2 regions of the Afipia carboxidovorans OM5 genome follow, and region 2 is predicted to be linked to the other one. Evidence: riboswitches for the same ligand, from Rfam matches in the RefSeq annotation. Region 2 holds a riboswitch; the other holds the start of a gene.
What was found. A riboswitch is a leader RNA that binds a small molecule or an ion and turns the genes downstream of it on or off. The one in region 2 is predicted to bind S-adenosylmethionine.
Positions count from the first base shown of each region.

Region 1: linked by a shared signal. The riboswitch ahead of OCA5_RS16495 (O-succinylhomoserine sulfhydrylase) and the one ahead of metX (homoserine O-acetyltransferase MetX) in region 2 are both predicted to bind S-adenosylmethionine.

Region 1 is NC_015684.1:3,471,547-3,475,756, reverse strand. Features, by position in the region: gene OCA5_RS16505 (SGNH/GDSL hydrolase family protein) at 1-206, shown strand, start outside; gene OCA5_RS16500 (SGNH/GDSL hydrolase family protein) at 206-1,135, shown strand; gene OCA5_RS16495 (O-succinylhomoserine sulfhydrylase) at 1,193-2,404, opposite strand; SAM riboswitch at 2,478-2,557, opposite strand; gene OCA5_RS16490 (2'-deoxycytidine 5'-triphosphate deaminase) at 2,618-3,760, shown strand; tRNA gene OCA5_RS16485 (tRNA-Gly) at 3,828-3,901, shown strand; gene OCA5_RS16480 (hypothetical protein) at 4,076-4,210, shown strand, end outside.
Region 2 is NC_015684.1:3,360,933-3,365,142, forward strand. Features, by position in the region: gene OCA5_RS15920 (TIGR02594 family protein) at 1-414, opposite strand, end outside; gene metW (methionine biosynthesis protein MetW) at 604-1,257, opposite strand; gene metX (homoserine O-acetyltransferase MetX) at 1,259-2,467, opposite strand; SAM riboswitch at 2,536-2,615, opposite strand; gene OCA5_RS15935 (chorismate mutase) at 2,755-3,603, shown strand; gene hisC (histidinol-phosphate transaminase) at 3,624-4,210, shown strand, end outside.

The sequences.
Region 1 (4,210 bases), 110 kb from region 2:
GGGTGGTGACGCAGGAGCGTTCCGTGCCGCTGTTCGATCGTTTCTCGATCATGCGCGCGTGGAGCGAGGCGGGTGATTTCGACCTGTTCGCGCAGGCGCGCACTATCGGTGTCGCCGCGCGGGTGCATGATTGCATCGGGCGCGCGCTGGCGAAGCTCGTGATCGAAGCCTCGCATATCAACCCGGCGGATCTCGGAGTCCGCTGATGCGGCGTCATCGTTTGAAGAGGCTTGTTGCGGTGATGGTGTGCGGTGTGCTCGCAGGCACACCGTGTTTTGCCGCGGGGGAGACGCCGTCCGATCATCAGGAGCAGCCACCCGCCACGCAACCGGCCGATGCGCCGGCAAGGCCGGGCCTTGCCGGCAAGGCACTCAATGCGGCGAGGAGCGTCGCAAGTCGCGCCGGTGACGTCCTCACGCGCATTCCATGCCTGCCGCCGAAGGGGACGCTGTCCGCCTCGCTGCCGCGCGTCGCGCATAAGCTCAACGCAGGCGAGCCGGTGACGATCGTGGCGCTCGGCTCGTCGTCGACCGCGGGCTATGGCACGACGTCGGCGGCTTACACCTATCCAAGCCGCCTCGCCGAGCAGTTGCGGCGGAAATATCCGTGGGCGCGCATCAGCGTCATCAACCGCGGCATGGGTGGCCAGGAAGTGCCGCAGATGATCGCGCGGCTGCAATCGAGCGTGCTTGATTCCAGTCCTGATCTCGTGATCTGGCAGCTCGGCACCAATCTCGTGGTGCGCGGCGAGGATTCCTCCACCACCGGCGCGCTTGTCGAAGCGGGCGTCGCGCGCATGCAGGCGGCCGGCGCCGATGTGGTGCTGATCGATCCGCAATACGTGCCTGCGGTGACCGCGAAGAAAGAAGGCGCGGGCAAGATGGTGAAGCTGATCCACGATGTCGCGCGGCTGCGGCACGCCTCGGTGTTCCCGCGCTTTGAGGTGATGCGGCAATGGCATGAGGACGAGAAACTGCCGTTCGAGAGCTTCTCGATTGCCGATGGATTGCACATGAACGATTGGGGCTATGCCTGTTTCGCTCAGTTGCTTGGCGACACCATCATCAAATCCGTCAGCGATGCCAAGGCCGGTGTCGAAGCGCCGTCCAGCGTCATCGGCTTGCGGCCGATGTAACGCACAAAAAAGCCCGCCGAAGCGGCGGGCCTTTTTGTCGCGAGCAAGCCGTGCGGCTTACACTTTCTCCAGCGCGCCCTTCACGTCCTCGATCAGGTCGTCGACATGCTCGAGCCCGATCGAGAAACGGATGAAGCCGTCGCCGATGCCGAGTTCGGCGCGCGCTTCCGGCGTCAGGCGCTGGTGCGTTGTGGTGGCCGGGTGGGTGACGATGGTCTTGGCGTCGCCGAGATTGTTGGAGATGCGCGCGAGGCGGAAGCCGTTGAGTGCGCGGAACGCGCCTTCCTTGCCGCCCTTCACTTCGAAGCCGATCATGGTCGAGCCGGCACGCATTTGTTTCTTCACGATGTCGGCTTGCGGATGATCGGCGCGCCCCGGATAGATGAGCCGCGTTACCTTCGGATGTGAGGCGAGGACGTCGGCGATCTTCGCTGCGCTCTCGGTCTGCGCCTTGACGCGGATGCCGAGCGTCTCGAGCCCCTTCAGAAGAACCCACGCATTGAATGGCGAGATCGACGGACCTGTCTGCCGGAAGAACGTATGGATGTGCTCCGTGATGAACTGCTCGGTCGACAGGATGACGCCGCCGAGACAGCGGCCCTGTCCGTCGATGTGCTTGGTCGCCGAATAGACGACGACGTCGGCGCCGAGTTCGAGCGGGCTTTGCCAAAGCGGCGTTGCGAACACGTTGTCGACGACGAGGCGCGCGCCTGCTTGATGGGCGATCTTGGCGACTTCGGCAATGTCGACGACATCGAGCGTCGGGTTGGTCGGGCTCTCAAGGAAGCAGGTTTTGGTGTTGGGGCGCATCGCCTTGCGCCACGCATCGAGATCGCCGCCATCAACGAGCGTCGAGGTAATGCCGTAGCGCGGCAGCAGCGTCTCAATCACGTAGCGGCAGGAGCCGAACAACGCCTTTGCCGCGACCACATGATCGCCTGCCTGTAAGGGCGCCAGCATGGCCGTCGTCATCGCCGCCATACCGGTCGCGGTGGCGCGCCCTGCTTCCGCGCCCTCCAACGCCGCCATGCGGCGTTCGAACATCGCAACGGTCGGGTTGGAAAAACGCGAATAAAGAAAACCGGGCTTTTCGCCCTTGAAGCGGGCCTCGCATTCCTCGGCGCTGTCGTAGGTGAACCCCTGGGTCAGAAACAGCGATTCCGACATCTCGCCGAAATCCGAGCGGAGCGTACCGGCGTGAACGAGGCGCGTTTCCGGATGGTAATGAGCCATGGATGAAGTGGATGAATGACCTTTCGTGTCGGACATGGGACCTCCAATAGTGCCCCGCCTTTCACGAGGCACAAAAAAACCGGCCTGGACGAAAATCCAACGGCCGGGGGCTCAAAGGTCCGCGGCCTGTTTAGCGACTTATTTTACGTGGCTGCAAGCCGGCCGGCCCAAATCACCACGGGATAAGTAGGAGCCTTAATCCGCACGGCCCTTTCCGTCAAGCAACCCATCGGATAACGGGGTAGGGTTATGCGCATAGCTCAACCTGAGGGGACCGAATTGGCCTTCTCTCTCCCTGCCAATGCCGACGGCATTCTGCCCGACCGCATGATCGCGGCGATGGAGGAAGAGGGCCTGATTTTGCCGGCATTTCCATTCGTGGAAAGCCAGATTCAGCCGGCGAGCCTCGACCTGCGGCTGGGCGAGGTGGCCTATCGCGTGCGCGCCAGCTTCCTGCCGGGGCCCGATACCACGGTTGCCGAGCGCATCGACGAGCTCAAGCTGCACGAGATCGATATCACCGATGGCGCGGTGCTCGAGACGAATTGCGTCTATGTGGTGCCGCTTCTTGAGAGCCTCGCGCTGCCGCCCTCGATCCATGCTTCGGCCAATCCGAAAAGCTCGACCGGACGCATCGACGTGTTCACGCGAGTGATCGCCGATGGCACCCGCCGCTTCGACATGATCGCCGCGGGCTATCACGGCCCGCTCTATGCCGAGATCAGCCCGAAGACGTTTCCGGTTCTGGTGCGGCAGGGCTCGCGCCTGTCGCAAATCCGTTTCCGCACCGGTGAGCCGCTGCTCGATCATGACGAGTTGGAAGATCTGCACGCGCATGAGCGGCTGGTCGATTGCGACGATGCCGATCTCGCCGGTGGCGTGGCGCTCAGCATCGATCTGTCAGGAGAAGGTTCAGGCGGTTTTGTCGGCTACCGTGCCAAGCGTCACACCGGCGTCGTCGATATCGACCGGCGCGGCGGCTATGCGGTCGATGATTTCTGGGAGCTGATCAAGGCGCGGCCGGATGGCAGCCTCGTGCTCGATCCCGGCGAGTTCTACATCCTCGCCTCGAAGGAAGCCGTGCAGGTGCCGCCGGACTACGCTGCCGAGATGGTGCCGTTCGATCCGCTCGTGGGCGAATTCCGCGTGCATTATGCGGGTTTTTTCGATCCCGGCTTCGGCTATGCTGGTGCGGGCGGCAAGGGCTCGCGCGCGGTGCTCGAAGTGCGTTCGCGCGAAGTGCCCTTCATTCTCGAGCATGGCCAGATCGTCGGCCGTCTTGTCTATGAGAGAATGCTGGCCGAGCCCGATACGCTTTACGGTACTCGCATCGCCTCGAACTATCAGGGGCAGGGGCTGAAGCTCTCCAAGCATTTCCGCGCGCCCACGTGAGGCGTTTGGTTAACGCCGCTGCGTCTCGTTGCAAAATTGGCGCGGTTGGGCGATGGTGGTCCCCTTCGCGGGCGTAGTTCAATGGTAGAACGGCAGCTTCCCAAGCTGCATACGAGGGTTCGATTCCCTTCGCCCGCTCCAATCTCTTTTCCGTTCCACCCGTGATGCATTGGCAACGCTGTTCCCGCGTTCTGCATCCGTCGTGCAACACCGCACCGAAATTGTCGCGCTGAGACGCGCGTGCTCTGGACAACCTTCCGGACTCGCAACACGCTGCGGGCACGCCGATGGCACAGTCGGCGCGGGGGCGCGGGAATGCGGCTACTGACGTGTTTGCTGGCGGGGGTGTTTCTGATGGCCGGGCTGACGGCGAGCGACGCCGTGGTCCGCATCGCCAATGACCGCGGTGGGCGCATTGGCACTTATGTCGACAAGTATCAGAGCATTCGC
Region 2 (4,210 bases):
CGTGCCGCTGTGGCCGGTGCGCTGCAGAACCATGTTCATGAAGCGCGCGCACCACAGGCGCGAACGGCCGGTCGGATTGCCGCCGATATAACGGCGCGCCTCGGCCACGAGATTCGATCCGCCAAATCCACCACCGAAGCTGCTCTCGCCGCCCAGCGACGCATTGGCGTTGCTTGACTGCGCCTGCGCGCGAAACGCTCTCCACCGCGCCGCATGGCGAGCGCCACGCACGCGATGGCGACGGACGTGATGACGTTTGTGAGCATGATGATGGCTCGCCTGATGGGCATGCGACTGCGCATGATGATGGCGCGGACGCGCCTCAGCGGTGTTGGAGATCGCCACCACCGCAACGGCGCACGCGACACAAGCGGCAAGACGCAGCGGCAGGAGAGAGGTCTTCAGTCGATACATTCAAAGGTCCTTTTACGCATTCATGCGCGCGCAAATACAACGCGAACGCAACATGGCTGCGTATGACCGATCCGGATATGGCGAGAAAACGGCACGATATGCTCGTGCATGACAGGTATTCGCTACGCGGGTGAAACCCGGTCACTTCGCAGCGAAAATCAACGAAATGCCCTACTTTAGCCGCTTAGATTAACCGCGCCGCGTGAGCAAAAACACGCCCTGTTCGCCGAACATGTTCCAAAACCACCACGGCGCATTGAGCCGTAACGGCCTGCCATAGAGGTCCAGCGCGACTGCACGCTCCATCTCGACATTGATCTCGTCGCAGAGCTGGACGAAATCCTTGATGGTGCAGAAGTGAATGTTTGGCGTGTCGTACCACGTCGCGGGCAGGTTCTCGGTGCGCGGCATCTGGCCCTTGACCAGCAATTGCAGCCGCATCTTCCAGAAGCCGAAATTCGGAAACGAGACGATTGCTCGGGTGCCGATACGCAGAAGATGCTCGAGCACCGTACGTGGCTGGCGCGTTGCCTGCAGCGTCTGCGACAGGATTACGTAGTCGAATGAGTCGTCGGGGTAGCTCGCAAGATCGGTGTCGGCGTCGCCCTGCACCACGGCAAGTCCCTTGCTGACGCAACTGTTCACGCCTTCATGCGACAGTTCGATGCCGCGTCCGTCGATGCCGCGCGTTTCCAGAAGCTGCAGCAGATCGCCCTCACCACAGCCGACGTCGAGCACCTTGGAGCCCGGAGCGACCATCTCGGCAACGAGAAGATGATCGCCGCGAACGCCGTCGATCTTCGGAAGCTGTGCTGTCGGGCGGAAAAGGTCAGGCGCGTTCATGTCAGCTCGCTGCGTTCAGGCCGTGAGTACTTGCAGCCGATTCCAGGAACGCGTGAGAGATCGCGAACAATTCCGGCTCGTCGAGCAGGAACGCATCGTGCCCCTTGTCGGTCGTAATCTCCGCGAAGGAGACGCGGGCGCTGGAGGCGTTGAGTGCGTGCACGACTGCGCGCGCCTCCGAGCCCGGAAACAGCCAGTCGCTCGTGAACGAAATCACGCAGAAGCGCGTCTTGGCGCCGAGAAAGGCCTGCGCCAGCACGCCGTTATGGTCCGCCGCGATGTCGAAATAATCCATCGCACGGGTGAGATAGAGATAGGAGTTTGCGTCGAAGCGTTCGACGAAGGACGAGCCCTGATGGCGCAGATAACTCTCCACCTCAAAGTCGGCATCGAACGAAAACGTCGGCTCATCGCGATCCTGCAGGCGCCGGCCGAACTTGCGATGCAACGCCGCGTCCGAAAGATAAGTGATGTGCGCAGCCATGCGCGCGACGCCGAGGCCGCGGCGCGGATGAACGCCGTGTTCGAAATATCGCCCCTGCCGCCAATCGGGATCGGCCATCACCGCCTGACGGCCGAGTTCATGGAATGCGATGTTCTGCGCCGAATGCTTCGCACCACAGGCGATCGCAAGCGCCGCGAACACGCGCTCGGGATACGCGGTCGCCCATTGCAGCGTCTGCATGCCGCCCATCGAGCCACCGACCACGGCAAACAGTTTCCGGATGCCGAGATGGTCGATCAGCATCGCCTGTGCGCGCACCATGTCGGGAATGGTGATGACCGGGAAATCGAGCCCCCACGGCTTGCCGGTCGCGGGATTGGTCGAGGATGGGCCGGTCGAGCCCATGCAACTGCCCACGACATTCGAGCAGATCACGAAGTAACGGTCGGTATCGATCGGCTTGTCCGGCCCGACCATGGTCTTCCACCACCCCGGCTTGCCGGTGATCGGATGAGTGTTGAAGACGTGCTGGTCGCCGGTGAGCGCGTGACAGATCAGGATCGCATTGGAGCGATCCGCATTGAGCCGTCCATAGCATTGATACGCGATCTGGAATGGCGAGAGGTCGACGCCGCAATCAAGATGCAGCGGCTTGTCCGGGCCGAACACGACGTATTGCGAGGACGGATGGTCCGCCTCGTGCGCGCGCTCCTCGCTTCGGGACATCGTTTTGCCGGCCGACTGTCGGCTTGCAACTTCGGACATCGTATCTCCAGACCCCAGGGTCCAAAACCTGGGTCCAAAAAAACCGGCCTGAACGTCGTTCGGCCGGGATCCATATGTCCCCGGCCTGTTTAGCGAATTCTTTAACGTGGCTGCAAGCCGGCCGGCTCAAATGACCACGGAACAGAGGAAACGTAGTCCTGCACCAACCCTCCGTCAAGGCGCTCCATCAACGCGGAGGGCGCTAAACCGCGCTCAGCATGAAGGTTTTCTTTGCTTTCGGGCGGCGTCTTTCCTAATCAGGGGCCTTGCCGCGAAAGCCATCTTTCATGTCCGATACGCCGAACCCCGTTTCCCTTCAGGATCTGCGCCGCGAGATCGACGCGATCGACGAACAGGTGCATACGCTTCTGATGCGCCGGGGCGACATCATCGACCGGCTGATCCGCGTCAAGCAGACACAGGAGGTCGGCTCCGCCTTCCGGCCCGCACGCGAGGCCGACATGATGCGCCGGCTCGTCTCACGCCATCACGGTATCCTGCCGCTCGACACCGTGGAGAGCATCTGGCGCGTCATCATCTCGACCTTCACCTATGTGCAGGCGCCGTTCTCGGTGCACGCCGATCTGTCGTCAGGCGAGAATACGATGCGCGACAGCGCGCGCTTCCACTTCGGCTTCACCGTGCCGTTCGTTGCGCACTTCAATGCCGGTGCTGCGGTGGAGGCGGTTGCGCAGTCACGCGGCGATCTCGCGCTCGTCTCGGCGACCGCGAGCCAGACACCATGGTGGAGCGCGCTCGAACAACCCGGCGCGCCGAAGATCATCGCGCGGCTGCCCTTCGTCGAACGCGCCGACCATCCGGCAGCGATGCCGGTGTTCGTCATCTCCCGCGTAGCGACAGGTGCGCTCGTAACCGAGGTTGAGACCTGGAGCCTGCATATCTCCGGCTGGAGCCCGGTGGCGGCCCGCGCGCTGTCGCCGATCTCCGACGTACTCGCCGTCGCCGACGCCTCGTCCGGTACCGCTGCGTTTCTCGTCTCGGCCGCGCCCAGCGACGGTATCGAAAAGATCATATCTGCCCTGACCGATGCAGGCGCATCCGTGCGCGCTTCCGCTCTCGTCGGCGGCCACGCGACGCGCTATAGAGTGCCCACGCCCGGCACCGCCGGGCCTTGACCTCTCTGGAGCCTGCATCGATGTCCCGCCCCATGCCGAAACCCGGCATTCTCGAGATTGCGCCCTACGTGCCCGGCAAAAGCGGCGCGGGCGTGCACGGGCGCGTGTTCAAATTATCGGCCAACGAAGCAGCGCTCGGTCCCTCGCCGAAGGCGGTCGAGGCGTTCATGCAGACCGCGGCGCGGCTTGACGTCTATCCGGACGGGTCGGCGCGGGCGCTGCGTGAAGCGATCGGCAAGACGTTCGATATCGATCCCGCCAACGTCGTCTGTGGCGTCGGCTCGGGAGAATTGCTGCACACCATCGCCAACATCTATCTCGGCCCAGGCGACGAAGCGATCCACACGACGCACGGCTTCCTGCTCTATCCGATTGCGACGATGAGCAACGGCGCCACCAGCGTCATTGCGCCGGAGAAAAATTACACCGCCGATGTCGATGCGATTTTGGCTGCGGTCACACCGCGCACCAAGATCGTTTGGCTCGCCAACCCGAACAACCCGACCGGCACCTATGTGAACGCCTCCGAGTTGCGACGGCTGCGCGCGAACCTGCCGCCGCAGGTGTTGCTCGTGCTCGACTCCGCCTATGCCGATTTCGTGTCCAG